Linked DNA regions of Alicyclobacillus sp. SO9. The protein of the gene in region 1 binds, or shares a complex with, the protein of each later gene. Links are inferred from orthologs where the notes say so. Each region holds a gene or a part of one and is shown on either strand. Other genes may lie near its edges.

Region 1 (16,922 bases):
CGTTTGTCAGAACGAAACTAAAAAATGTTAAAACCGGCGGCGTTAAGGAGCAAACTTTCCGTGCTGGAGAAAAGGTACAAAGTGCTCGAATTGATACCCGTGAAATGCAATACCTCTACAACGACGGTGACTTGTATACGTTTATGGACACGGAGACCTATGAGCAGATTCAAATCACTCGTCAACAACTGGATTATGAGTTGAATTTTTTGAAGGAGAACATGAACTGCTACATTGTAATGCATGCCGGGGAGACAATTGGCATCGACCTTCCGAACACGGTGGAGCTTGAAGTGACAGAGACTGAGCCGGGCATTAAAGGGGATACAGCTCAAGGCGGCAGCAAATCTGCGACGGTAGAAACAGGTTACACTTTGAGTGTTCCACTGTTTATCAATGAGGGTGACAGGCTGTTGATTGATACGCGCAGCGGAGCTTACATTTCAAGGGCGTAAAGGGCGGGAGGTAATGCGCCTCAGTCCTCCTGTTTTGTTTCTCTGTCACAGTATTGACAAACCTTCGGTGTTGGGGCTTTAAAGGCGGCTGCTGTCCAGTGCAGCCGCTTTTACATTGTTCGCAGTTTGGCATGGTCTACCTCATCGTTTCCGCCCGATTACGCTGCATTATTTCGTTTTGCCTCATTTTTTTTCATAAAACTAAAGACGAAGAACATCAACAAGATAAATATGACTAAAAACACCACAATCCACCGCATGATGAGCGAAATGTCCACGCATATCCCCCCTGACATCGTTGCGGTTCCTCCTGTATTGGATGCATCCACTCCCAATAATGTTCCGGCTTCCTAGCATACCTTGTCTACCTTATCCATATATATGGACTATCTACAGGAGGTGGACAACACCGTGTCCAATCAGCTTTGGCGAAGGGCCCAGGAGCAGGCATGGAAACAGGTGCTTTCCGTTTGTCCGCCGGATGTTCAGCAGAGCATGGAAGCTCTGCCAGCCAACATCCAGGCAAGGATTGAAGAGATTCGCTTTCGACTGGGTAAGCCGCTGCAGGTTTGCGGTGAAGGCGTCGACCGCTTTCTGACGCTTTCCGGCAGCTTGACAGCTTCGGAAACAACGGCCCTTTTTGTCAGTGAGGAACACTTGTCGAGGGTACTGCAAGTTGTCACCCAATCTTCATTGTACGCTGTCGAAGACGAGTTGAGACGGGGCTTTATCACGATGCCGGGCGGACACCGTGTTGGTGTCGCTGGTCGCGCCGTCCTGTATGAAAGCGGAGAAGTTCGTTCCATTCGCAGCATTAGTTCCGTCAATGTACGAATTGCACGAGAGCGCATCGGGGCCGCTGATGGAATTATGGCCATGGTTCGACGACACGACGGACGTCCATACAATACCCTGGTGATTTCCCCTCCACAATGTGGAAAGACGACATTGATTCGAGACATGGCACGTCAGTGGAGCGCCGGAATTGGAGACATGGTGAATGGGCTGAAGGTCAGTATCATTGATGAGCGTTCTGAAATTGCCGGCTGTGTGGACGGGAAAATCCAGTTTCAACTGGGTGCGCGCACGGACGTTTTGGACGCCTGTCCAAAAGCGGAAGGTATGTTAATGGCCATCCGAAGCCTGTCTCCGGATGTGGTTGTCACAGACGAGATTGGCCGCAAGCAAGACCGGGACGCAATTCTCGAGGCGACTCATGCTGGTGTAGGAGTCCTAACCAGCGCACACGCACGCGATGTGGCTGAGTGGAGTGCGCGTCCCTTTATGGCGGAACTCTTTGCAGCAAACGCCTTTCAGCGCTATATCGTGCTAAGCCGACGGAGGGGCCCCGGTACCGTAGAACGCGTCCTTGATGCTGACGGTAAGCCTGTCAAGACTGGAACTGCAAGAAGAATCACTGGAGGCGGGTCGATGTCTCCATGATGAAACTTGTGGGCGCAGCACTGTTGTTAATGTCCTGTACGGCCATTGGTTTCCGTATTGCACGTGACTATCGTGAGCGGCCGCGGCAAATTCGGATTTTGATGCAGGCAATTCGTCTTTTGAAGCAGGAGATTGAGTTCAGTGTCACGCCGTTGCCGCAAGCCTTGAGCCGAGTCGCTTTGCGAACCGTGCCCCCTGTCAGTAAGCTCATGGAGGCCATTGCATCCAATCTCGGAGAAAGCGACGTTTCCGTGCCAGATGCGTTCAGCTCGTCCCTTCAAGATGTGAAGGCATATACTGCGTTTCGGTCGCAGGATGTGGAAGTGCTGCAGGAATTTGGGGAAACCCTAGGTACTTCCGACAGAGTTCATCAAAGCCAGCATTTTGCTGCTGTCCTAACACAACTTGATGGCCTGGAGAGAGAAGCACGCGAGGCACAGAAGCGAAACGAACGCTTGTGGCAATACTTGGGTGTTTTGACAGGTCTGTTACTCTTAGTTCTCTTATATTAGCGCGGGTAGGGCGCACGGAGGAGGCATCCGCAATGACACCAGAAGTACGAGCGGTATTTCAAATTGCGGGCATCGGTTTTTTAGTCGCAATACTGCACACCATCTTGAAGCAAAGCGGCAAGGAGGAGTTTGCGCAGTGGACAACCTTTGTTGGGTTTGTGGCAGTTTTTATTATCGTAATCGGCTACGTCGACCACCTATACGGAGAGATTCAACGAGTGTTCCTCAGTCAGTAGGTGAAAGAGTGTGCACATTCTTCAATTAGTCGGCATCGGTTTGACTGCTACTGTAATTATCGCTGTATTGCGTCCGCAGGCTCCTCAGTTTGCCATGATTGTTGGCATTCTGGCTGGCGTCATTATGTTGACCATGGTGGTTCACAACATGGGCAAAGTGTTATCGACACTCAACGACTTGGCAAACGCGGCAAATGTCGATCACGGTGTCCTGACGACAGTACTAAAAATTATCGGGATTGCCTACATTGTTGAATTTGCTGCACAAATTGCTCGCGATGCAAAAGAGGGGGCATTAGCTGGGAAAATTGAACTGGCAGGGAAGGTTGGGATTGTGATACTTGCGATTCCCATTATTACAGACGTTGTTGAGTCACTGGTCCATTTGTTGCCTTAGGGAGGTGTCCACATGAAGCGGAGAATGTGGCTTGCAGCATTCGGGTTTGCCCTGTTGCTTCTGACGATTTGTGCAACAGGTTGGCACCAGCAGGCGCTTGCGGACACAACTCCCGAAGACACGCCTCCCCCACTATACACGGTGCAGTCTCAGGCTAACTCTAGCGCAGGCTTTGATTCGAATCAAAGTCAAGTACACAACACCGTTGGTGAGGGATTGAATTCGACCTCACAGTCTGCCTCGCCGTCAACTGGATTGGGCGGCCAATTGGGCTCAGGGAAGCAGTCTACGTCCAACCCTGACGGCAACAGTATGAACAATAGTAACACCAGCAGTAACAACAGTATGAACGTACACCAGGAAGCAAACCGGGAGCTGGACCAAATTCCGACTCAGTCAATTGATGCCTATTGGCAGAAACTGAAGGAACAGTATAGCGGCTATTTACCCGACACGACGGGTCCGGGACTTGTACACGCAATTTTGGGAAACGGCGGTTTTCACTGGAGCAACTTGCTGGACGGAATCCTTCGCTATTTCTTTGCTGAGATATTGGACAACGTTCAGTTGCTCGGTGCCATCCTCGTCTTGGCAGTCTTATCAGCAGTGTTGGCTTCGCTGCAAGCAGCGTTTGAAGAGCAAACAGTCAGCCAGATTGCGTACGCAATGATTTTCATGGTTTTAATGTTGCTGGCCATCGGCTCATTTACTGAAGCGGTCGGATTCGCGAGGCACGCTATTCAACAAATGACGGATTTCATGTTAGCCACCGTCCCCTTGGTTGTCGCCCTGTTGGCTGCATCAGGTGCACCCGCATCAGCAGCTTTCTTTCATCCTGTACTGCTGTTCTCAATTCACATGATTAGCAACGTCGTCTTTTTCCTTGTGTTCCCGCTGATATTTTTCTCAGCGTTGCTGGATTTGACGAGTGCGCTGTCCCCTCGCTACAAGTTAACGAGGCTTGCCGGTTTGCTGCGCACCATCAGTGTTTCGGCGTTGGGGCTGTGTTTGACGATATTTGTCGGAATCACTGCAATACAGGGCCTCGGGAAAGGAGTTGCTGATGGTGTGACGCTTCGGACCGCAAAATTCGCCATTGGCACTTTCGTTCCCGTTGTAGGCAAGGCCCTTTCTGATGCGGCCACGACAGTGGCCAGCGCGTCGCTCTTGGTTAAGAACGCTGTGGGCATTGCGGGACTGGTCATTATTGCATTCATAGCTTTGTTTCCTGCATTGAAAATCTTGGCTCTATCTTTTATTTACAACGGGAGTGCAGCATTGATGCAACCCTTGGGCGAAAACGCCATGATTAGCTGTCTGGGATCTATCAGCAAAAGTCTAGTACTTGTGTTTGCGACAGTTGCCGCAGTGGCCCTAATGTTTTTCATTGCCATTGGGATCTTACTGGCGTCCACCAATTTGGCGGTGATAATGCAATGACGTCGTTAGGGGAGTGGCTGAAGCAACTAGTTTTAATCGTGTTGTTTGCCGTATTTGCCGAGTTATTACTGCCGACAAAGGCCTTGGAGCGTTATGTTCGCATGGTCTTGGGGCTCGCTTTGATTGCAACGATGATACAACCCTTTGGTGTATTGATAACGAAAAACTGGGGTTCTCAGTTGGCACAGGAAGCCGTGGCTGAATTGACTCGAAACAGCACTACCGGCTCAATGTTTGGAAATTCTACGTCAAACACGAAGACGCTGGAAAAGTACTTTCATCAGGACCAGGCGGCGCAGGCTGATACGCTGTTGGCCAATCGCTTGCGGTCAGCAATCGCGGATAAATTCAATCTGACACCGCAACGCGTCATCGTCACAAATGCGCAGCAACCTGCTCAGTTATCCGTACACATTATTCTTTCGCAAATGCAGATGAGCCGCGCCTCTCCCATTGCAAATTGGACTGCAGAGCAGTTGGGATTGAATCGAAGCAGGGTCACCATTGGCTCAGTGGGAGGAGGTGATAGTAATGGATCTGAAGCCAATTATGCAAAATAAATGGCTCCTGGTCTTGGGCCTAATTGGTGTGCTCTTTCTGCTGGTTGGTCCGATACTGGGCCAAAACGTCAACCTTCACAAAAATAACCGTACTGTATCAACGTTAGCGAAACCTGGTTCAAATTCCACCAGCTCGTCCAATCAGGGCGGTATCCAATCTGCTTATGAGAAACAGTTGGCATCCATGTTAGACAACATTCAGGGCATCAACAAAGTGTCAGTGATGGTAACTCTTGACTCCAGCGGTTCCGTTAAGGTGGCCAACGACACACGTACGAGCACACAGACCCAGAACGCCACAAATTCAGGGCAAGCATCAAGTTCAACGACCACCGATAAACAAGTGTTTACGCAGACAAATCAAAATGGAGACAAGGTTCCGTATGTCATACAACGAACCACTCCGAAGGTTCGAGGGGTCCTTGTCACTGTGAGCGCAAAAGATTTTTACGTAGCAAAATCAGAAATAATTAACGCAATTACGAATGTGTTGGACGTGCCTGCATATAAAATTAGCGTAGAGCCTCAAAAAGCTAGCTCGTAGAATCGGGGAGGAATGTAAAGTGGTTAAACGACAAACTGTATGGCTTTCGACAATGATGGTGCTCTCACTCATGCTGATAGGGTACTATACTATCAACAACGGCGGGACAGGCACATCGGGGACCGGTAATTCTGTTACAACCAGTGTTGGTACACCTGGCCCAAATACTACAGGGACAGCCAATTCCACCAGCACCAACGCTTCGAGTCAAAGCTCCGCCAATGCAACAAAGACGAGCACGGGTTCTAAGTCCAGTACTAGTTCTCAGTCTCAGACCAAATCTGGGAGCAGTCAGACGAGCACCAGTTCTTCAGACTGGTTTGTAAAGTCTCGCACACAAGTTTCACAAGAGTTGGCCAAGAGCCAGGATGTCTATGAGCAAATCATGGTGAGTAACAAGTCTACCAATGCTCAGGTCGCACAGGCCCAAAAAGACCTGGAGCAGTTGCAGGCTATCAAAGGCGGCATCGAAAATGCGAGGGATGCGATTTTGGGTGACGGCTTCTCAGACGTCGTCATTTTCCCAACAATTGACTCTAAGAGCGGTGACGTAACGAAAGTCAACGTGTATGTAAAAGCTTCAAAGTTGAGTAATTCTAAGGCTGTGCAAATCATGAACATTGTCAGCCAACATATGAGCGTGTCCTTGGACAATATCAACGTGCATGAGCATGCTTAAGACCAAATTGGGCTACCCCGTGGCTAAACGGCGACGGGGTTTTCACTGTCTCGAAACGACACTGTGTCAGACTAACAACTTAATTTATCAGTGTGTTATACTAGGCTGAGTGTTTTGATACGGTGGTCAAGGAGTGACAGGTGTGAAGATTGGAGAAATTCGTGAACTTATTCGTCTGTTAGATGAGACAAGCCTTTCAGAAGTGAAAATTGAGACTGATGACATGAAATTATTGCTGAAGAAAAATGGAGCGGAAGTTGTGTCAAATCCAGTTTCCGTGACCCATTCCGTTAGTTCTGCACCAGTTCCTGCAGGGTCCACTGCACCTGCTGCATCTGCTGTGGTACAGGAGCAGCCAGCTCCTGTGTCCGTGGAAGCAACAAAAGCAGACGATGACGAGTCTGGTATCCATGTCATCACTGCACCCATGGTCGGTACCTTTTACCGGGCGCCTTCGCCGGATGCGGACGCATACGTTGCGAAGGGCGACAAAGTCAGCAACAAGACTGTGGTCTGCATTGTTGAGGCTATGAAACTGATGAACGAGATTGAAGCCGAGGCAGAGGGTGAAGTTGTTGATGTTTTGGTCGAAAACGGCCAGTTGGTAGAGTACGGACAGCCGATGTTTAAAATTAAGGTTTCGTAAGGAGCTAAATGTTTATGTTTGAAAAGGTCTTAGTGGCGAATCGAGGCGAAATTGCTGTTCGAATCATTCGCGCTTGCAGAGAACTGGGAATTAAAACGGTTGCAGTGTACTCGGAAGCGGACAGAGAGGCGTTACACGTCCAACTCGCCGACGAGGCCTACTGCATTGGCCCCACTCCAAGTCAGAAGAGTTACTTGCATATTCCGAGTATTATCTCTGTGGCAACGCTGGCAGGAGTGGATGCTGTTCATCCGGGTTACGGTTTCTTGGCAGAAAACAGCGACTTTGCTGAGGTCTGTGAACAATGCAGTATTACCTTTATTGGTCCCAGCGCTTATGCCATTGAAACGATGGGAGACAAGGCCGTAGCAAAAGAAACGATGAAGGCGGCGGGTGTACCGACAGTGCCGGGAAGCGACGGCCTTGTGTCCGACGTGGAAGAAGCAGTCAGTATCGCTCGGGATATAGGTTATCCAGTCATCATCAAGGCAACAGCTGGAGGCGGAGGAAAAGGCATTCGGGTAGTTTACGACGAAGAGACACTGAAAAAAGCGGTCGTGACGGCTCAACGCGAAGCTGAGACTGCATTTGGTAACGCAGGTGTGTACTTAGAGAAGTTTATTGAGAGTATGCGTCACGTGGAGATTCAGGTTTTGGCAGACCGGCATGGGAATGTCATTCACTTAGGTGAGCGGGACTGCTCTGTGCAACGCAGACTGCAAAAACTTGTTGAAGAATCGCCGTGTCCCGTATTGCCGGATGCAACTCGACAGAAGATGGGAGCAGCCGCAGTTTCGGCTGCACGAGCTGTGGACTATGTTGGTGCCGGAACCATTGAATTTATCTATGCGCCAGACGACAGCTTTTATTTCATGGAGATGAATACGCGCATTCAGGTTGAGCATCCGGTGACAGAATGGGTCACTGGAGTCGATCTCGTCCGCGAACAAATACTCGCTGCGGCAAACGAACCACTGTCCGTGAGACAGGAAGACATTGTCCTTCGCGGTCACGCCATTGAGTGCAGAGTGAATGCCGAAGATGCAGAGCGCAATTTTATGCCTTCACCGGGAACGATTACTTCATATATTCCTCCGGGAGGAATTGGAGTACGTGTCGACAGTGCTGCGTACTCCGGCTATACAGTACCGCCGTATTATGATTCTATGATTGCGAAATTGATTGTCTGGGCGCCGGATCGACAGCAGGCTATCGACAGAATGCAACGTGCTTTGTCAGAGTATGAAATCGAAGGCGTGAAGACGACGATTCCATTTCATCAACGCCTTTTAAAACATGAAAAGTTTATATCGGGAGATGTTACGACCCGATTTTTGGAAGAGAATAAGGTCATGTAGCAGTATAATTCGTTTCTTATGACTGCTATACTGCAAGTAGAGTGTCAGGAGGGAACAGTGTATGCAAGACATGGAGTTTCACTCGAACGAACTCGGCAAGATCCAAATTGCTGATGAAGTTATACAAATCATTGCCGGGCTTGCGGCTACTGAAGTAGAAGGTGTCGCTGACATGAGCGGAACCTTTGCCGGCGGCATAACAGAGTCGTTACTCGGTCGAAAGAATTTAGCAAAAGGTGTAAAAGTTGAGTTTGGTGAGGGAGATAAGTCCTGTTCCATAGAACTATCGACGGTCTTGCAGTTTGGAGTTAATATTCCTGAAGTGTGTGTGTTAATTCAGGAACATGTGAAGCAGGCCATCGAAGGAATGACGGGCCTTGCAGTAAATCATGTCAATGTTCATGTGACAGGCATTCTGTTTCCGTCTGACAAAGTCAAGGAAATTCCTGCAGAAGTCACATCAGAACGACATTCATGATAGTTAGTGGCAACAAGTGTAACTTCGGTTGAAGTTTCTGACTAAGTTCAGGAGGGTGTTCCATTGAGCGTTCTTGACCGCATTCTTCTCGTTATCTTATCTCTGGGTGCGTTGGCGGCATCTGTCATACTTGCGTTGTTCACCTTGAATGTAAATGGTGAGTGGCAGACGGGGATGATAGTACACATCAGCAACTACCCAGGTGATTTGAGTGCGTTGGCTGTCGCCCTTGTGTTTGCAATACTTGCGATTCGATTCTTGTTTTATAAAACCAGCAGACAAGACCAGCAGTATGTCACTATCCCGGGTGATGCTGGACAAATTCGAATCTCATTTGAAACAGTAAAAGCCTTAGCCAATCGGATTGCGGCAGAAGTAAAGGGCGTTCAGGAACTGGACACCCGTGTGCGGCACAGTGAGCGAGGGGTTGTGCTGGTTGTTAGAGTGCGTGTATTGCCGGACATTGACTTAACGGAAATGGCCGAAAACATTCAGCAGTCGGTGAAAGAGTACGTTGAAAAGACGGCCGGGATTACTGTGGAAAGAGTCTTGGTAAATGTGACGGAACTGGCGCGCAGCCAAGGCAAAGCTCAGAAAGCATGGGTGGACTAGGCCATGAAGCAAATGTTGCAACGGATGCTCACCAACATGATGCAAATGAAGCGACGCTGGTTAGGTATGTGGGCTGGCGTCGTGATTTGGATATTGTGGATGATATTTGGCTTCTGGGCCATAATACTCCTACTTATACTCGGGGCAGTCGGCTTCGTGATTGGACGAGTGTTGGAAGAGAATCAATCGTGGAAGCAGGTTGTTGAACGACTGCTGTCCGAACGCTACGGCGATTGATTTGGCGTTCGTCTTGACGAACGCTCCGTTGCACTGTGAACGTCTTACCTCCATTGGGAGGGCAGTTTTGACATTATGAATTTGACATTATGAAAGAGATAAGCGGGGTGTTGATATGAAACGTCATGAAGTCAGACAAAAAGCCCTGCAAGCATTGTTTGAGATCGATCTTGGACGAGGGGATGCAAATGACGCAATGGCGCACGTCATGGAAGAAGTCGCTGCGGTGCAGCCCCAAGATGTGAAATACTTGCATTGGTTGGTTCTTGGTACACGTGAGAATCGTGCTGACCTGGACGATGTTCTAGAAGCGCATGTTGAAGGATGGAAGCTAAATCGCATGGCACGCGTTGATTTGAATGTCCTCCGGATGGCCTTGTATGAATTACAATATGAACACGATGTGGATGTAGCCACCATCTGCAATGAAGCTGTCGAATTGGCGAAAGACTTCAGTACGGATGAGTCGGGAAAGTTTGTCAACGGGGTGTTAGCAAGAGTGTTGCCTAATGCGACAGCGGCGCGAGCTCGGAACCACGACCGCCATTCCGATGATTCTTCAGATACGGTGGATTAAAGCTGTGTATGTTTTGGGAATAGATACGAGTAACTATACAACATCAATGTGTGCAGTTCGATTGAGTGACGGACGAGTTGCGGCAGACTCAAGAAAGCTCCTTCCGGTGCCGCTTGGAGATAAGGGTTTGCGTCAGTCTGACGCACTCTTTTTTCATGTTCAGCAAATGCCTGAGGTGTTTGCAAGACTCAGACAACAGTTGACGGCAGAAGACCCTGATGCTGAATTTGCTCTCGTAAGTGTGTCGGCTCACCCGCGGCCCTTGATGCGTTCCTACATGCCCGTATTTAAAGCAGGAGTCAGTTTTGCCGAAACGCTGGCTCTCATGGCAAATGTACCTGTCTATAGAACCTCACATCAAGAGGGACACATCGCTGCGGCAGAGTACTTCCTAGAAGAGGCCACCAGCGGTAACAGCCACTTCGCCGTGCACCTTTCCGGTGGTACAACCGATGTGCTGTTGGCCCGCAGAACCGAGTTCGGCTATAACGTGTCTCTGTTGGGTGAAGGTCTGGATTTACATGCCGGCCAATTTGTCGATCGCGTCGGTGTCGCCATGGGCTTTGCATTTCCCGCCGGTCCCATGCTGGAGCGCGCAGCCAATGAGACGGTCAACAGTGAGTTTCGTCTGCCGTCGCGTGTGCAGGAGTGTCGCATCAGTTTCTCAGGGCCGTGTTCAGCTGCGTTAAGAGCCCTTGATACCGGTACACCACAGGCAGAAGTGGCACTGGCCGTTGAAAATTGCATTGCGAATAGCGTCGTCAAGGCGCTGCTCCATGCATCAAAACTCCATCCACATACGCGGTTTGCGGTCATTGCTGGCGGTGTGGCAGCAAATGCACAGATAAGGCACAGGATAGCACATCGTCTAGCTGTCTTGGTGCCATCGTTAAGGCCTTTGTTCGCCCCGCCGGAGTTTTCTCGAGACAACGCTTTAGGCGTTGCGACAATCGGTCGGCGTTTCATGTTAGGTAAGCACGCTGCAGTCGGGACAGTGAAAAGGTGACACTGTAGACGTCTGAAAATTGGGTTAACTAGAGCTAACTCATGGCAAATTCGGTACAATGAAGTGGGCCTGTATGGAAAGGTTTACAGGCGTGCGGTATAATGACCGAGGAATTTATCAAAGTGTCGGTGGTATATGAAAGAGGAGGGGACCCATTTGGCTACGGAACAGGCATTGAGCCGGGATGAGAAGATTTATGATATTACCATTATTGGCGGAGGTCCGACGGGACTCTTTGCTGCGTTTTGCTGCGGTATGAGAAATGCATCTTGCAAGATTATTGACAGTTTGCCGGAACTAGGCGGACAGTTGGCTACTTTGTATCCGGAGAAGTATATTTTCGATGTCGGCGGATATCCTAAAGTGCTAGCAAAAGATTTGGTAGAAAGCCTTAAAGAACAGGCTTTTCAGTACAATCCAGCAGTCAATTTAAATGAAGAGGTTGTCAGCTTGGAACGGCGTGAAGACGACGTCTTTGAGCTCAAGACGGACAAGCGGATTCACCTGTCCCGGGCGATTATTATCTGTGCTGGAATCGGAGTCTTCACACCTCGACCGCTTCCGACTGACAAGGCAAAGGATTATGAAGAACACGGGATTTACTACTATGTTGACAAACTTGATCAATTTCGCTCAAAAAAGGTTCTCGTAATTGGCGGCGGAGACTCTGCTGTTGACTATGCCTTAATGATTGAGCCAGTGGCAGAACAGGTTACATTGATTCACAGACGGGATGGTTTTCGTGCGCATGAGGAAAGTGTCAAAAAGCTGTATGACTCCAGTATCAATGTGAAGACATTTGTGGAACTGCACGACTTGCATGGCGAGAGCGGTGTTTTGGAGGCTGCGACGCTGATTAACAACAAATCGAAGGAAACGGAACGAATTGAAGTAGATACGATTGTCAGTGGACTCGGTTTTTCGGCCTCTCTAGGGCCCATTACAGAGTGGGGACTAGAGATTGAAAACAACGAAATTGTCGTGAACACAAAGATGGAAACGAACATTCCAGGTATTTATGCAGCAGGGGATATCGTCAATTATCCAGGGAAAATCAAGTTGATTGCAACAGGTTTCGGGGAGGCACCAACAGCCGTTAACAATGCCAAAACGTACATCGATCCGAATGCTCGGCTGAGTCCGGGTCACAGCAGCAGTCGGAAACAGTGATAGAAAGACCAAGGAAAAGTTCACACTTCTGTGTGGACTTTTTCGTTCATTATGTGCAGAATCAGGACTAGCATATGCAAATTCAGGACTAGCGAATGGAAAGGCGGGAGACTAGCGTGGCTACAATTCTGGATGGCAAAGAGATTGCTGGATTGATTCGTGAGGAAGCGAAGTCTGACCTGGACGTACTGGATCAGCACGGAATCAAGTTGAAACTGACCGTGGTCCTTGTTGGTGACGATCCTGCATCTGCCACTTACGTTCGCAGCAAGGAACGTGTGGCAGGTGAAGTCGGCCTGGATAGTGAAATTATTCGCTTGCAGTCTGATACCACGCAGGCAGAGTTGCTTGGCATTGTGGATAGATTAAATCAGGATGACAGCGTGGACGGAATTCTGGTACAACTGCCTTTACCCAAGCACATTGATGAGGATGCCGTCTTGGATAAAATCTCTCCAGAGAAGGACGTTGACGGATTTCATCCAATCAGCGTTGGGAGAAATGTATCAGGGATGAAGGGGGCAGTCTGGCCCTGTACTCCCGCCGGCATCATGAAGATGTTGCGGTTGAAAGGAATTGAAACCGAGGGCAGGCATGCCGTCGTAGTGGGGCGCAGCAACATTGTTGGCAAACCTATGGCGATGCTACTTCTGGAAGCCAATGCAACTGTGTCCATGTGCCACTCCCGAACGAAGGACTTAGCTGCCATCACGAAGCAGGCAGACATATTGGTAGTTGCAGTTGGACGGGCAAATATGATTACTTCCGAGCATGTTAAACAGGGGGCCGTGGTCATCGATGTTGGCATGAACAGAGTGGATGGCAAATTGACGGGAGATGTAGACTTTGCGTCCGTAGAACCCGTTGCGTCGGCCATCACTCCTGTTCCCGGAGGCGTGGGCCGGCTGACGGTCGCAACTCTGATGCTGAATACACTGAAACTTGGAGCCACACGCCGCAAACAATACGAGTTGATACAGCGTTGACGCAGCCGCCGCAGGTGATTACTGTCAGCCAGCTAACTTCTCTCATCAAGCATCGGATTGAAACAGACCCAAGGCTTCTGAACTGCACAGTTACGGGTGAAATCTCAAATTTTAAACACCACAGCAGCGGTCATATGTATTTGACACTGAAGGACGAATCCAGTCGAGTGCGTGCCATTATGTTTTCCAGCAAGAATCGCCGACTGTCCTTTCGACCAGAAGACGGCATGCGAGTTATTGCTACAGGGAACGTTGGGGTATTCGATAGAGATGGCCAGGTTCAACTATACATTGAGTCGATGCAACCGGATGGCGTGGGGGCTCTCTACGTCGCCTTTTCGCAATTGAAGGAGAAACTCTCCCGAGAGGGTCTGTTTGATGCGCAGAGGAAAAAGACGTTGGCACGCTATCCCATGGTGGTTGGTGTGGCGACGTCACCAACGGGATCGGTCATCAAAGACATTTGCTCGACACTGGAACGACGATACCCATTAGCTAAGGTTGTCTTGGCTCCTGCTAGCGTGCAGGGGCCAGGAGCGGCGAAAACCATTGTCAAAGCCCTCAGACAACTGCAGGCGTATGATGCAGGCGTAAGGCGCCTGGATGTGGTTATCATTGCTCGAGGCGGAGGTTCTTTGGAAGAGTTGTGGCCCTTTAACGAAGAAGCAGTCGCACGAGCCGTTGCTGCATGCCCGATTCCGGTGGTCTCTGCCGTCGGTCATGAAACGGACTTTACAATTGCCGACTTTGTGGCAGATGTCAGAGCAGCGACTCCCACTGCTGCTGCGGAAGTGATTGCGCCGAGCCTGTCAGAATTGAGTGCGGCTGTGGAGCAATACGGTGAACGTGCTGCGGCAGCATTGAAGGTAAAGTTGAAGAGTGAGCGTCAACGAATGCAAAGTGCAGCGCAAAGCAGTGTCCTGCGCAATCCGCTGCGCCTGATTGACTTAGCCCGACAGAACGTGGATTATTTGGAATCCCGGACGGCTCAGGCCGTTGTGCGTCCTCTGGAGACAGCACGCCGGCGCTTGCATTTTGACGGTGAACGTTTGTATCGTATCGACTTAAGCCGTCGGATTGAAAGGTATAGAAGCCGACTGGAACGAGCAGCCTATACCATTCAAAGTGAAGTGAACCAGAGTCTGAGTCGCAACAATAACCAACTAACTCAAGTGATTACACAACTTGAGGGATTGAATCCTTTAAGTATTTTGAAGCGTGGATACAGTGTGGTAACTCAAGCAAATGGAGACATTGTACATTCTACGAAACAGGTGAGACCCAGTGAAAGTATCTCTGTTCGAGTGGCTGACGGAACGATTCGTGCACGTGTCAAATCAATAGGACAGGAGGGGGACGAGCGTGGAGAATTCGAACAATCAAGACTTAACATTTGAGCAAGCCATGCAATCCTTGGAGGAAACGATTAAGAAGCTCGAGTCTGGAGATTTACCTTTGAGCGAGTCCATTGAGCAGTACAAAACTTCCATGCAGCTGGTTCAATACTGTAGGAAACAGTTGAATCAGGCAGAATTGGAAATTGAGCAACTGATGGACGCGCGGACCGAACCGGAACAGGCGTCAGAAAGTGCACCGGATGAACAGAAGGCAGGAAGTGCAGAGGAAGGTGCATAAAGCCATGGCGGGTCATTCGTCTGAAACTACAAAAGCATATCTGCGGTCTCGAGCCCAAATGGTGTCCGATTATCTTTCACAGCTCTTGTCCGAAACCCAGCGACCGGCGGCTCTGTTTGCCGGGATGAACTACAGTTTGTTGGCAGGCGGCAAGCGCTTAAGACCTGTACTTTGTTTGGCCACGGTGGAATCTTTCGCAAAGGACCCTCGAACCGCGCTGCCAGCCGCTGCAGCCATCGAAATGATTCATTCCTATTCACTCATACACGACGACCTTCCGGTGATGGATGACGACGACTTGCGTCGGGGTAAGCCAACAAATCACAAGGTATTCGGCGAAGCCCCTGCATTGTTGGCCGGTGATGCACTGCTTACACAAGCCTTTTCTGAGTTAGCGGGCCTCGATACGATTCGTCCTCAACTCGTGTTACGCATGGTTCGGACTTTGGCCGATGCCGCGGGTCCATACGGTATGGTTGGCGGGCAGTTCGTGGACATGGAAAAGGAACATGGTGATGGATCAGAAGCAGACCTAGAGTTCATTCACCGCCACAAGACGGGGAAATTGATTATGGCCTCTGTTGTGCTTGGAGGTTTGTTCGCTGACGTGGACGAGCCACAGCTTACAGCCTTGACGGAGTACGGCCTCCACCTTGGACTGGCCTATCAAATGGTGGATGACGTGTTGGACGTCACCGCAACCTCTGAGCAACTCGGGAAGACGGCAGGCAAGGATGCTGTGGCCGAGAAGTTGACCTATCCAAGCCTGATTGGCATTGAGGAAACACACCGCCGCATTGAATTAGAATTCCAGTCTGCATTGGCCTCTTTGCGTGGGATTGGCCTCGGTGATTCTGTTTTGTACGGACTCGCTGAGCTCCTCGTGAACAGACAGTCCTAAAGCATCAGTGACGTAAATCAATTGGGGAGGCTGCCGCAGATTCCGAAGCTATTGGACACACAGCGATTTCGGTCGAGAGGAAACTGGTAATTTTCTCTGGCAGCGTATAGCGACGTGCGGCGCCGCATGCCAAAGCTCTTGCTGAGAACTTGCCTGCTTTTGACCGGGACAGCCGTTTTGGTGGTTTTCTAGTCAGACAGGCATGATGGTCCGCAGCCGTCGTATGTTATAATAGTATTAGTTCCGTGGGTGGTGCAGTATTCTAGTCAGTCGTCCGTCTCTGAGGGCGGGGCTAAAAATCCGCCAAAGGGCACATCGATGAAGTTCCTGGTGGTGGCTTGAGGCGCCCAGCCTTGGGTTGTTGCTGGGAGTTAAGAAAGTTGGGCAGCCCGCAATGGCATGCGGACCCTGACCCAGCTTTCGCGGAGGCCCAAGTGCGTGGCTTGCTCTTCAGTGGAGTCACGGCTTGGGGTATGAACCTGCATGCGGACAGACTGTGTGCAGCGTAGCCTGTCTTGAGTGGTGCTGAAGGATCCGGGAAGCAGGCCGTACCGACTTGGCCGAGTCGATACAGCTGGTGCCGTGTGAAATCAGTACTGCAAAAGAGACTAAGGGACGGCAGCGACTGTAGCGGAAAACGCCTAGGCTGTTCGCCACAGCGAGATTCAATGAGGATTATAGTGTGGTCTAAGTGGTAATCCAGTCTGACAGACGGCAACGCTGTCAAGAAGTGAGTAAGTGGAAACCACCTTAATGGTGACGTTAAGGTTCGCTTCTGGGAAAACCTACTGGACCTAAGCCACAGCGTTTACTCATTGAATTACCACCCATGTGTTTTTCCCGATGTAATGACGGGGGTTTTATGTACATATGAAAAAAATTGTAGGACGCCGCGAGCTGTTATTTATTGTTGTCGTGACAGCCGTGTCCTTCCCGCTTGGTGGAGTGTTTGATACATCCACTATTTTTTTAAATTCGGCATCGTGGTACGTTGGTGCCATCACCGTTTTGCTGATTGTAATAATTGGGGCTGTCTTTGATATGGTCGGT
Region 2 (13,242 bases), 1.2 Mb from region 1 along the record:
TCATGGCTCAGAGCCCGGCTGTTCCTCGATGTCCGCTGCGGGACCTCGCATTTCTGCCGGGGTACCCTGAAAAAATTTCGATGGTGTACCCCAGAAGACCTTTACTTATAGTGTTCTCTGTATTTTAAGGTTAAAGCTACATTCGCGATGATAAAGACCAGAACAATGCCAATAAACCAAGGCAATCCATACCACAGGGTTTTGCCGGCTCGCTGCGGCAGCCATACAACGACGCTGTATACAGGTGTGAAAAACATGACAAGGAAGGCCATCATCATAAGGAACGGAATGATGTGTTTCAGTTTCAACATCTCCATGACTACCATTTGTGAGCTCCATAGACTGAATTATTTTGTCCCGTCTTCAAAAACTTACTCTCCTTCAGAGGCGCTTGAAAGCTGTTTTTCAGCCTTTGTTTGTTCTGAGCGGTCAGCAAAGGCAGCGGTGTACAGCAAAGTGTATAATAGGCCATGACACGATTTATGGCTGCGGATGGGGTGTAGGCATGGCTACAAAGCACGAACAGATACTTGATTACATTGAAGGGCTAGAAGTAGGAACGCGGATTTCAGTTCGGCGCATCGCCAAGCGGTTGGAAGTCAGTGAGGGTACAGCGTACAGGGCAATTAAGGAAGCCGAACTAAGGGGTCTCGTCAGCGCAATTGACCGCATCGGAACAGTTCGTATCGAAACGAAGGAAAAGAAAAATATTGAACGTCTGACATTCGCAGAGGTTGTCAATATCGTCGAGGGCACGGTCCTTGGAGGCCGAGACGGTCTTCACAAAACCCTGCACAAATTTGTCATTGGTGCAATGCAGTTAGAGGCCATTGGTCGCTATATAGAACCTGGGAGTCTCATGATAGTTGGGAACCGCGAACAAGTACACAGACTGTCCTTGGAGAATGGGGCCGCAGTTCTGATTACTGGTGATTTTGACGCATCAGATGAAATCCAAAAGCTTGCCAATGAAAGACAACTTCCGCTGATTTCGTGCACTTACGATACATATACCACAGCAGCTCTGATAAACAGAGCCATTTACGACCGACTGATTAAGAAAGATATCCTTTTTGTTGAAGATATTGTTGTGAGGAATCCCACTACCGTATCCGCAGGGGCAACGGTAAAAAAATACATTGAATTAGTAGACATCACTGGGCATGGACGGATGCCTGTCGTGGACGAGCGAGGCCGAGTAGTTGGAATCATTACGGCTCGAGACGTTGCCGAGGCAAAGCCAACGGATTTGATTGATCAACATATGGCGAGACAAGCCTATTCCGTATCATTGAAGTCTACGGTTGCATCTGCAGCCCATCGGATGGTCTGGGAGGGCATAGAACTTTTGCCTGTAGTTGAAAATCGGCAGCTTGTCGGCGTTTTGAGCAGGCAGGATGTATTAAAGGCTTTTCAGTCCATGAACAGGCAGCCACAGGTTGGAGAAACGCTGGTGGACAGCGTTCTCCAACGCTTTCAAGAGGTTCGTCACGCTGACGGAAGCTTATCGCTGGTGGGTGTGGTTACCCCGCAAATGACGAGTTCTGCCGGAATTTTAGGGACTGGAACCCTGACCACGCTGATTGAATACGGCGCGGTTTTATGCCTGCAGCGCAACCGAAGGTCTGATATGGTGGTGGATAACGTGTCGCTGTATTCTTTGAAGCCGGTATCAGTGGATACGACAATTGATATTCGTTGCCGAATTCTCGACTATGGCCGGCGCATTGGAAAGGTTGAAGTGGAAGTCTACGACAGTGATGAGCGCGCTGTCAAAGCTCTCTTGACGACACAGATGCTGGAAAGGTGAGCGGATTGTCTACGTTTGTCCATTTGCATGTTCACAGCGAGTATTCCCTTCGCGAGAGTACACTGCGCATATCACAACTGGTGAATCAGGCGGTAGAGCATGATGCGCCTGCTGTTGCGGTGACAGATAGAAACGGTTTGTACGGTGCAGTGAAATTTTATAAAGCAGCACGCAAGGCAGGTATCAAGCCCATACTTGGTGTGCAATTGTCTGTTTGTAAAGACCAAGATTTAGACGAAGCAGCCCTTGGGCGGCCGCGTGGGCCGCAAATTGATGCAGCCGTGTTGCTGGCAGAATCATTGGAGGGTTACCGCAATTTGGTGAAACTCGTATCGCTGGCCAATACCCGGCATCGCAACCCCGTTGTAACCCTGTCCGAGGCAGCCAGTCACAGAGACGGTGTGATTGCATTGATTGCAGGCAGTGAGTCTCAGATTGCCAGGAGTTTTGCACAGCAGTCGGCACAAACTGCCCGGGAGTGGTTGCACGATTGGCATCAAATTTGGCGGCACAGCCACCTCTATATTGATGTTCAAGACCACGGTATGACCAGCGAACGGCAGGCTTTACGCGAGTTGCTGCAGTGGGCAACTGAAGCGCAGGTTCCCGTCGTCGCAACGAATGATGTACATTACCTGTATGAAACAGACGCAGGTATTCAGCGGACTTTGTCACAGCTTGACAACAGCCTGTGGAACAGTCCACTTCAAGGAAACCGCCATGACTTTGCAAGCCCTGCTGAAATGGAGCGGCGCCTGGGTCAGATTCCGAACGCAATTGAAAATACCCTTCGCATTGCAGAGCGTTGTACTGTTGAATTGCCCCTTGGGCAAGCTCATATGCCCAAATACCCCACCTCTAGCGGTGAACCGGCTGCAGAAGTGTTGACCAAGGCTGCGAGAGTAGGGATGCTTCAGCGTTACGGTACGGAAACCGAGGAACTCAGAGACCGTCTGGATTATGAACTGGAGATCATCAATCGCCTCGGATTTGCCGATTACTTTCTGGTGGTGGCTGACTTTATTCGATTTGCTCACAAGAATGGTATTTCAACAGGCCCAGGAAGGGGTTCTGCTGCAGGCAGCTTGGTCGCATACAGTCTTCGCATTACTGATGTGGATCCGCTGTCGAACCGACTTCTGTTTGAACGTTTTCTCAATCCAGAGCGCGTGAATTGGCCGGATATAGATACGGATTTTGAATATGAGCGACGCAACGAGGTCATTCAGTACGTTCTCTCTCGCTACGGTCAAGAGCGGGTCGCACAGATTGGTACGTTTGGAACACTGGCGGCCAGAGCGGCTTTACGGGATGTGGGCCGGGCGTTGCAGACAGATGCAAAACTGGTCGATCGCGTTGCAAAACTGGTCCCCGGTGTCCCCGGCATGACCTTGAAACGGGCACGAAAGGAAGTCCAAGATTTAAATGATTTGTTGCAGGCGGAGTCACGACTCAAACCCTTATGGGAGCAGGCGCTGGCTTTGGAAGGTCTGCCTCGCCACACTTCTGTTCATGCCGCCGGCGTTGTTATTTCCCCGTTTGTTCTCTCTGATTTGGTGCCCGTTCAAGAAGGCGCTGACGGGATTCCTGTAACTCAATACGATATGGAGGATGTGGAGGCGCTCGGGCTTGTGAAGATGGATTTTCTCGGCCTCAGGACCCTCACTCTCATTGACAACACCGCTAACAGTATCAAGGCTCGTACAGGCAAGACACTCAATTGGACGCGCATACCTGACGGTGATAAGGCAACCTTTCAAATGCTGGGGCGAGGTGAGACCGAGGGTTGCTTTCAGTTGGAATCGGCCGGTGTGCGGAGAGTATTGCGTGATTTGCGGCCAACCCGACTAGAAGACTTGATTGCTGTTATTTCTCTATACAGGCCGGGGCCAATGGAGAATATCCCTACTTTCATCAAGGCTCGTCACGGGCGTATTCCCGTTTCGTACCCACATCCTGATTTGGAGCAGATTCTGAAAGACACATACGGAGTCATTGTCTATCAGGAACAAATCATGCAAATAGCTGCGAGGATGGCAGGGTTTAGCCTTGGGCAGGCTGACCTGCTGAGACGGGCCGTCGGCAAAAAGAAACGCGATGTGCTCGATGCACAAAGGTCTGCATTTGTATCTGGGGCCGTGGCAAACGGCTATGATGAAGAAACAGCAGACCAAGTCTATGACTTGGTCGTACGATTTGCAGATTACGGCTATAACCGGAGCCATGCGGCAGCATATGCCGTGTTGTCGTATCGCACAGCCTGGCTTCGCGCTAACTACTTGCCGGACTTTTTGGCAGCGTTGCTGTCAATGACTGTTGGCAACGCTGGGAAAGAGGCGGAATACAAAAAAGATGCCAAGAAACATAAAATTGAAGTCTTGAGTCCTTCTGTACAAACCAGCGACGTACTCTATACGGTTGAATCGAAAAATGTGATTCGAACCGGACTTTTATCTGTCCGCAATGTGGGCAAAAGTGCAGTCGAAAACATCATGGAAGTCCGAAACAACGGGCAATTTACATCCCTGGTCGACTTTCTCCAACGCATCAACTCTCGAACCTGCAATCGTAAAGCGGTGGAAAGCTTGCTTGAGGCAGGGGCGTTAGACGATTTTCTGCCCGCCAGTGTTTCTCCGGAGGTGAAAAAATCCATGTTGGGCGAAGCCTACAATGAAGCCGCAGAAGGTAAGCAAATGGCTGGTCTGGGGCTTCAGTTTGACCGGGGGAATCAATCTGCGAACAGCGCTAGAGTGGAGCCTGTAAATGGAACTGTACATCCATCTGGCGGGCAGGAATCTTCGTCCCCCAAGCCGCCGAACGTCTTGTACATTCGGTATGGTCCACAGCCTGTCAAGACCCCGTCTGCTGCTCCCTTAAAGCACGCTTCAACCGCGGCTGTTAAGGAAACAATCCTGAAAAAAGTCCGTACAATGTTAACAGATGCACCGGGTGCAACTCGAGTGGTTCTGTATGACAGTGATAAGAGAAAAACACGTCTGCTTGAAGAGCGGTTCTCCGTCGAACTCTCTCCTGAACTCATTGGTGCACTAGAGGAAATCGTGGGTATGGGGAATGTGAAAATCGGTCGGATGCCCTCGACGCAAACACAGGAGGAATAGACAATGCTGGACGGAATGATTAAAATGCTCAAAGACCGGGGTGTTGAGGTTGCTCAACTCGCCGAGATTGTCTTTAGTTTGCAGAAACCGTACCATTCTACTCTTACACTTGAAGAATGTGAAGAAAATGTACGGCGAGTACTGACAAAAAGAGAGGTTCAGCACGCAGTTTATACAGGTATTGCACTGGATATGCTGGCAGAGGCCGGGAACCTGCCTGAGCCCTTGCAGAAAATTATGGAACAGGATGAGCCGCTTTACGGTATTGATGAAATTCTTGCGCTTTCCATTACAAACGTGTATGGTTCAATCGCAATGACCAATTTCGGGTATTTGGACAAAACCAAGCAAGGGATTATCGGTAAGCTGAACAACCACGAAGGCCAGATTCATGTATTTTTGGACGATCTCGTTGCCAGCATCATAGCATCAGCCGCGGCTCGACTGGCGCATCAACGGCACGCAAGGTCCTATGAGGATTCGCAGCGGGACAAATCCTGACACAGCTTGTTCGGAAACATGAGTAATTCGTGGTATAATTCTTGAAGCTATCGACAGAAACAGGAGCGGTGACAATGTGGACTGTCATTTATATCGCACAGTCGGAGAAGCTCGCCAATCAGGTAACGCAGAAACTCAATGCTGAAGGCTTTTTAGCCAAGATTCGAGGCTCTGGCGTGTCCAAACAACAATATGAAATTGTCGTTCCCGAAACGGAACTGGATGAAGTGCAGGAAGTTTTGAATGAAATTCTGCACGGGCACTGAGCACCTATCTTGACGTAGGTTCTCGAGAAATCGAGGTGAAATTGTGTTTAAAGACTTGTTTCATAAAAAACGCCATTATGCCACAATAGGCAAGGTTGAAGTCCCAACCAGGCCGGTTGATGGTGAGCAACAAAAAGATAGTATTCCTAAAGGAATCGTAAACAAGTGTAAATCCTGCGGCGCAATTTTGATTGCCAAGGAATTACACAAGCATCTGCATACTTGTCCTCATTGTGGTTACCACTTTTCTATGGATGCTGCTTCGAGAATTCTTGCTACGCTGGACGACGAAGGTTTCACAGAGTATGACGCAGACGTCAGTTCCGAGGATCCCCTTGGCTTTCCTGGTTACATGGATAAGATAAGAAAAGCCCAAACTGATTCAGATTTGCTTGAAGGGGTCGTTACTGGCTATGGAACGCTTGGCGGTAATCCACTCAGCATCGGTGTGATGGATTCCAGGTTTATTATGGGAAGCATGGGCGCTGCAGTGGGCGAAAAAATCACCCGGGCGATGGAGCGGGCTGCAGACGAGCGACATCCTTTCGTTTTGTTTACCGCATCAGGCGGGGCTCGTATGCAGGAAGGCGTGCTGTCTCTGATGCAGATGGCTAAGACGTCGGCTGCATTGCAGCGGATGCATGAACGCGGTGCCCTTTTTATTTCTGTTATTACACATCCGACCACAGGCGGCGTAAGTGCTAGTTTTGCCAGTCTCGGAGACATTATTCTGGCAGAGCCCGGAGCTTTGTTTGGGTTTGCTGGTCGAAGGGTCATTGAACAGACGATTCGGCAAAAGCTGCCGGACGACTTTCAAACGGCTGAGTTTATGCTGAAGCACGGAATGATAGATAAGGTAGTACATCGCAAAGAGCTGCGGGAAACATTGGCCACCATCCTGCACATTCATTCACCGGGAGGTAAGGTCAATGCCGAGTGAATTGGATTTTGAAAAACCGCTAAAGGAACTGCAAGCAAAGATACAGCAGTTGAGAAGTTTTATGACCGACAGCGGAGTGGACCTGACGGCGCAAATTCAGGAGTTGGAGGAACAACTTCAGACATTATCCAATCAGGTTTACGATGAGTTAACGCCTTGGCAACGTGTACAAATCGCACGGCAACCCGGTCGTCCAACAACTCTGGAATACATTGAAGGAATCTGTTCTGAGTTTATTGAATTACACGGAGACAGGAACTTTCGGGATGATCCAGCCATCGTTGGAGGCATCGGCGTTCTTGAAGGCACTCCCGTAACAGTCATTGGCCATCAGAAGGGCCGAGATACGAAAGAAAACATTTATCGCAACTTTGGTATGGCACATCCCGAAGGCTACCGTAAAGCCCTTCGACTGATGAAGCAGGCGGAGAAATTCGGCAGGCCGGTGATTTTGTTTATCGATACTGCCGGCGCTTATCCGGGAATGTCTGCAGAAGAGCGCGGTCAGAGTGAAGCCATTGCTGTCAATCTGCGAGAGATGGCAGGACTCAAGACGCCGACGGTGTGCTTTGTAACGGGCGAAGGCGGAAGCGGGGGTGCACTGGGATTAGGTGTTACGGACCAAATCTTTGTACTCGAGTACGCGTGGTATTCCGTGATTGCACCCGAATCCGCTGCAGCCATCCTGTGGAAGGACAGTACTCAAGGGGCGAGAGCAGCAGAAACAATGAAAATTGGTGCCAAGGATTTAATCGACTTTGGCGTTGCGGACCAACTCGTACCGGAGCCCGCAGGGGGCGCTCAAAAAGACCCGCATAAGATGATTGAGACGGTGAAGCAGATTGCTGTGAAATCTCTTCGAGAACTGTCACAGTTGTCTGTTTCAGAGTTGCTCGAAGCTCGTTACAATAAATATCGGAACATGGGCGTATATTCTGAGTAACACTTGCAATGAATGAACAGTACCTGCAAAGGCTGCAGGTACTGGCCCGTACTTTGCTCAATGACGTGTGGATCTGCAGTCAGTTCCGTATATCTCTTTGGGGACGTAAATAGTCCCGGCGGGACAAAATTCGTACAGCCTGGAGGTGTTTGCAATTGAAGCGAATCGGAGTGTTGACCAGCGGCGGAGATTCCCCTGGAATGAACGCGGCAGTCAGAGCAGTGGTTAGAACAGCTATTTATTCGGGTATGGAAGTAGCAGGGATTTACCGCGGGTACAGCGGTTTGATGAACGGAGAAATCGTTGACATGACCCTTGGCTCTGTCGCAGATATTATTCAGCGTGGGGGCACCATCTTATACACGGCCCGCTGCGAGGAATTTAAAACTCCGGATGGTCAGAAGCAAGGATTGGAAAGACTGAAGCAGGCGGGGATTGAAGGCCTGGTTGTCATTGGCGGAGACGGGTCCTTTCATGGTGCTCAGGCACTTCACAACCTTGGCTTTCCCACCATCGGTGTTCCGGGAACGATTGACAATGACATTCCGTGTTGCGATACCACTATTGGGTTTGATACGGCCGTGAATACAGCGATTGATGCCATCGACAAGATTCGTGATACAGCCACGTCTCATGAACGCACATACGTCGTACAAGTGATGGGGCGCAACGCAGGTGACATTGCGCTTTACGCTGGTTTGGCCGGCGGGGCTGAGTCCATCTTAATTCCAGAGGTCCCGTACAAAATTGAAGAAGTGATTCAAAAGCTGGACAGGGGTGTGTCTCGCGGCAAAAAACACTCTATCATTGTTGTGGCAGAGGGAGCCGGTAACGGAATGGAGATAGGGCAATACCTCTCTGAACACACGGGCTTCGACGTACGTGTGACCGTGCTGGGGCATATTCAGCGAGGAGGCCCCCCTTCATCCACAGACAGAATTTTAGCGAGTCAACTTGGCTCTCATGCGGTAAACTTATTGCGGGAAGGCATCAGTGGGAAAATGGCAGGCACACAAAACGGGGTGCTCAGTGCAGTCGACTTTGACACTGTGTTTACGACACCTCGAAAACCTGATGAACGCTTGTACGGTTTGTCAAGTATCCTGTCTATATAGTAGGACTCAAATTCGCGCAGTGAAGCAAGTACATGAACTTGAAATAAGCAATGAAATCGGAGGAGAAACGGATGCGACGTACAAAGATTGTCTGCACCATTGGCCCTGCAAGTGAAAGCCCGGAAATGTTGAAATCCTTGATTGAGGCTGGGCTGGACGTAGCTCGTTTAAACTTTTCACACGGAACCTACGAAGAGCATGCGCTGCGCATCCAAAGAATTCGCGAAGCTGCAAAGGCTGTTGGTAAGCATGTAGGTATTATGTTGGATATCAAAGGCCCGAAAATCCGGACCGGAAAAATTGAGAATGGAGAAGTTGAACTTCAAGACGGAGACACGCTTCGACTGACCATTGATGAGTTGGAAATAGGAACGAAGGAACGGGTGTCGATTTCTTACAAGGGACTGCTGGAGGATGTGTATCCTGGGGCTCCCATAAGAATTGACGACGGATTAATTGGTCTCGAAGTAGAGCGGACAGAAGGAACTGACATTGTCTGTCGGGTGACAAACGGAGGTCCGCTAAAAAACAACAAAGGAATCAATGTGCCGGGAGTAACCCTGCGCATTCCTGGCGTTACCGAGAAGGACAAAGCAGACATTCAATTCGGAATGGAGCAGGGTGTTGATTTTATTGCAGCCTCATTTGTACGCAAGGCTGGCGACGTCTTAGAAGTTCGCGGCTTGTTGGAAAAAGGCAACTATCACGCGGATATTATTTCCAAGATTGAAACGCAAGAGGGCATGGACAGACTCGATGAAATCGTGGAAGTATCTGACGGCATTATGGTAGCTCGTGGGGACCTTGGTGTTGAAATTCCGACAGAAGAGGTACCCCTTGCCCAAAAACGCATGATTAAGCTGTGCAACAAATTTGGGAAGCCGGTCATTACTGCGACACAAATGCTTGACTCAATGCAGAGAAATCCCAGACCAACGAGAGCAGAAGCAAGCGACGTTGCGAACGCGATTTTTGACGGCACTGACGCTATCATGCTGTCAGGGGAAACAGCTGCCGGCCGTTATCCTTTTGAATCGGTAAGTACCATGGCGCAGATTGCTGAGCGAGCAGAACAAGCGCTTTTGTCTCATGAAGTGAACAGCCGCCACAGCGACAGCGTGGAGAAGACGGTCACCGATGTCATTGGCCAGGCCGTGGAATCCATGGCTTCGGAATTAGGCGTACGCGCTGTCTTGACAGCGACACACTCCGGCCACACCGCCCGCATGATTTCGAAACACCGACCGGAAACACTGATAGTTGCATCAACTCCGTCCGCAAAGGTTGCGCGCCGTTTGGCTGTTAGTTCTGGGGTCTATCCAGTGGTGGTTCCCGATGCAAAATCGACAGACGAAGTTCTCGAAACGGCAGTAGAAGGTGCTTTAAACGCAGGGTATGTCAATCACGGAGATATGGTGATTATCATTGCCGGGGTACCTGTTGGACAACATGGCACTACAAACCTCATTAAAGTACATACTATAGGTGAAGTGCTGGTAAAGGGTACGGGGATTGGTCAACGCGCAGCAAGCGGCAAAGCTGTGGTTGAGAAGTCTACCGCCAAACTGCTGGAAAGGGTACAGGAAGGCGATGTCATTGTCACTGTCGGCATTGACAAGGATGCCGTTCCTGCTGTGGAGCGGGCATCTGCCGTAATTGCTGAAGCCGGTGGGATGACTTCAGAGGCCGCAGTCATTGGATTAAACTTAGGCAAGCCGGTTATTGTAGGTGCGAAAGACGCTATGGCTTTGGTAGCAGATGGTCAATCCGTTACAGTGGATCCGCAGCACGGACTCGTTTATCGAGGGTTTGCTACCGTCTTATAATGTCAGTACCCAATTTGTGAAACGCAGTACTCTGCACATGATGCCTCAAGGACTGTTCCAAAGCGATGTCACTCAAATCGCGGCGGAATAGTCCTTTTTCGAAGGAGGCTGGTTCTGGCATCCGCCGAGACCCGCAGCCCGTAAGTGAATTGTTTCACGTTAGCACCCTCGGCACACATACGGTATAATTGCCGACATATGGACAATTAACAGGAGTGAACACAATGCAGCGAGTATTTTCAGGAATCCAACCCAGCGGTACCATGACAATCGGCAATTACTTAGGTGCTATGAAGAATTTTGTACGTTTGCAGGACGAAGCCGATTGTGTATTTTGCATTGTTGACCTGCATGCTATTACAGTGCCCCAAGACCCAGAGCAGTTAAAGCAAAACACTCGTAGTCTGGCAGCGTTGTATCTCGCTGCAGGCATCAATCCAGATAAGTCAACATTGTTTGTGCAGTCGCATGTACCAGGTCACGCTGAGCTAGGTTGGATGCTTCAATGTGTCGCGTATTACGGTGAACTCGGCCGGATGACACAGTTTAAGGATAAATCCAGCAAAAAATCCGTGGTGACCGCAGGACTCTATACATACCCGGCACTCATGGCTGCCGACATCCTGTTATACCAGACTGACCTTGTACCCGTCGGAGAGGATCAAAAGCAGCATCTTGAATTGACACGCAATATTGCAGAGCGTTTTAACCGTCAGTACGGAGACGCCTTTACGATACCGGATCCATACATTCCGAAAATCGGAGGACGTATTATGAGCCTCGACGACCCGGCGAAGAAGATGAGCAAAAGTGATGAAAACATCAACGCATTTGTATCAATGTTGGACAGTCCTTCTGTAATCCGCAAGAAAATCTCCCGGGCTGTCACAGATTCTGAGCGCGAAGTTCGCTATGACCCAGAACACAAATCTGCCATCAGTAACTTGCTCACCATCTATTCCTTGTTTGCGGACAAGTCCATCAACGACTTGGAACAGCAGTACCGGGGTGCTGGGTACGGTCCATTTAAGAAAGAGTTGGCTGAAGTGGTTGTCGATAAATTGGCACCAATTCAGGAGCGTTACCAGGAACTGCTGAATTCCACTGAACTGGACGCCATTCTCAAACTGGGGGCAGAGCGGGCACGCGAAAAGAGTTCAGCTACGCTGCGGGATGTGAAAGAGAAATTTGGGTTCATTCTATGACACCTGCCCCGCAAACTGTAGTAAAGTAGAGTGAGGTTGTCTCAAATCCTGGTCAAAAGAGGAGAATGGCATGAGAGTCTTGCTAATAGAAGATGAGCGCCATCTCGCTAGAGCGATTTCAGAACTGTTGGAGCGGGAAAATATCACAGTGGACTGGAGATCTACAGTTTACGATGGATTAGATGCCGTCAGCACTGGAGTGTACGACTGTTTTGTTGTGGACGTAAGGTTGCCGGATGGCAACGGAATTGAGTTGATAGAGGAAGCTAGAGAAATGGGATGTGTCACTCCGATTTTGGTGTTGACCGTTCAAAACAACACAGACGATCGCGTTCGTGGACTGAACGCAGGTGCCGATGACTACCTTGGGAAGCCGTTTGACAACGAGGAGTTGTTGGCGCGCGTAAAGGCGCTGGTTCGTCGTTCCGCTCCTACGAAGAGTTCCGACGAAATTCATATTGGAAATGCCGTCCTGCACAGGAAGTCCAGAACGCTGTCGATGAAGGAGAAAACGGCTGAACTCTCCAGCAAGGAGTTTTTGCTGCTTGAGTATCTGGTAAGGAACCAGGGTCAAGTTCTCACACGTGATCAACTGCTCGCTCATGTTTGGGGACCTGACGCCGAGGTCGCAGACAATGCACTGGACACGTACATCTATTTTCTGCGCAAAAAATGCGATTCGGTGGGACTCAAGTCTGCAATCCAAACCGTGCGCGGTCAGGGCTATCGGCTAAACTAGGGGCTGGAGGACGGTTATGTTTCGAAGGGTATACTGGCAGATTGCCACAATGTTGATGGCGAGCACGTTAGCGCTCTTTCTAGTCATCGGCGGCAGTGTGTATTGGGAACTTCGGGCGCAACTCCGGCACGATGAAAAGGTAGACCTACAGTCTGAACTGCCGGAGATAGAGACGCTGGTTGCAAGTCCCTATTTGATTGACTCCAAGCATGAACCTAAGAAATACCATTTGCATGACGACAAGGGCCAGCACATCTATTTTTTGATTCTAAATCGTCATAAAGTTGTTGCTTCTTCAGCCACACTGCCTACTTCTGCAAAGCAGTTACAGCTCGACTTAGCCAGCGGCGGATCTCATCATGTGTTGGAGTATCACGAATTGCCGTATTTGGTCTATTCGACAACTTGGACATACCACGACAAGACTTTTACAATCCACGTTATCAAGTCGATTTGGGCCCAAGAACATACGCTCCACAGGGCACTTCAACTAATGCTTCTGTCAGGAGCAATCGGTATGATGGTGGCATTGGGTCTCAACTTGTGGCTGGGTCGCCGGGTCCTGAATCCCGCCCTAGATATGTTCAACATGCAACAGAATCTGATGACGGAACTCTCCCACGAAATGCAAACACCTTTGGCTACACTGAACGTACTCTCTGCTCAGGTTGAACAACCCGCCCTCAGGGAACAGTTGCAGTATGAAGTTCTTCACGCTTCTGACTTGATTCAAGACATTCTTTACCTGGCAAAGCTCCGCTCGTTGCCAACAGAGGAC

What was found.
Region 2: the proteins of accB (region 1) and accD are in contact, whole or in part, in a solved structure (PDB 8UXZ), measured with the Escherichia coli proteins. The link is inferred for Alicyclobacillus sp. SO9 from one-to-one orthologs.

The regions. Positions count from the first base shown.
Region 1 is NZ_CP066339.1:2,834,525-2,851,446, reverse strand. The notes cover bases 5,198-8,160. They hold accB (acetyl-CoA carboxylase biotin carboxyl carrier protein), read left to right. Parts: upstream 5,198-6,408; coding sequence 6,409-6,912; downstream 6,913-8,160. Other genes in these bases: accC (acetyl-CoA carboxylase biotin carboxylase subunit), read left to right, coding at 6,927-8,160; GI364_RS13240 (SpoIIIAH-like family protein), read left to right, coding at 5,607-6,266; GI364_RS13245 (hypothetical protein), read left to right, coding at 5,198-5,587. Also shown: efp (elongation factor P), read left to right, coding at 1-455; spoIIIAA (stage III sporulation protein AA), read left to right, coding at 867-1,898; stage III sporulation protein SpoIIIAB, read left to right, coding at 1,895-2,410; spoIIIAC (stage III sporulation protein AC), read left to right, coding at 2,443-2,646; spoIIIAD (stage III sporulation protein AD), read left to right, coding at 2,657-3,043; spoIIIAE (stage III sporulation protein AE), read left to right, coding at 3,056-4,483; spoIIIAF (stage III sporulation protein AF), read left to right, coding at 4,480-5,043; more of GI364_RS13245, read left to right, coding at 5,015-5,197; more of accC, read left to right, coding at 8,161-8,270; GI364_RS13225 (Asp23/Gls24 family envelope stress response protein), read left to right, coding at 8,332-8,748; alkaline shock response membrane anchor protein AmaP, read left to right, coding at 8,812-9,360; GI364_RS13215 (DUF2273 domain-containing protein), read left to right, coding at 9,364-9,597; transcription antitermination factor NusB, read left to right, coding at 9,713-10,174; GI364_RS13205 (tRNA (adenosine(37)-N6)-threonylcarbamoyltransferase complex transferase subunit TsaD), read left to right, coding at 10,107-11,180; GI364_RS13200 (NAD(P)/FAD-dependent oxidoreductase), read left to right, coding at 11,337-12,350; bifunctional methylenetetrahydrofolate dehydrogenase/methenyltetrahydrofolate cyclohydrolase FolD, read left to right, coding at 12,446-13,336; and 4 more genes. UniProt on the Escherichia coli protein: This protein is a component of the acetyl coenzyme A carboxylase complex; first, biotin carboxylase catalyzes the carboxylation of the carrier protein and then the transcarboxylase transfers the carboxyl group to form malonyl-CoA.
Region 2 is NZ_CP066339.1:4,077,769-4,091,010, reverse strand. The notes cover bases 4,923-7,687. They hold accD (acetyl-CoA carboxylase, carboxyltransferase subunit beta), read left to right. Parts: upstream 4,923-5,739; coding sequence 5,740-6,636; downstream 6,637-7,687. Other genes in these bases: GI364_RS19085 (acetyl-CoA carboxylase carboxyltransferase subunit alpha), read left to right, coding at 6,626-7,579; GI364_RS19095 (glutamate decarboxylase), read left to right, coding at 5,505-5,696; GI364_RS19100 (phosphatidylglycerophosphatase A family protein), read left to right, coding at 4,933-5,430; dnaE (DNA polymerase III subunit alpha), read left to right, coding at 4,923-4,929. Outside these bases: GI364_RS19115 (hypothetical protein), read right to left, coding at 102-326; GI364_RS19110 (DRTGG domain-containing protein), read left to right, coding at 506-1,810; more of dnaE, read left to right, coding at 1,816-4,922; pfkA (6-phosphofructokinase), read left to right, coding at 7,735-8,694; pyk (pyruvate kinase), read left to right, coding at 8,766-10,520; trpS (tryptophan--tRNA ligase), read left to right, coding at 10,745-11,725; GI364_RS19065 (response regulator transcription factor), read left to right, coding at 11,796-12,464; GI364_RS19060 (sensor histidine kinase), read left to right, coding at 12,481-13,242.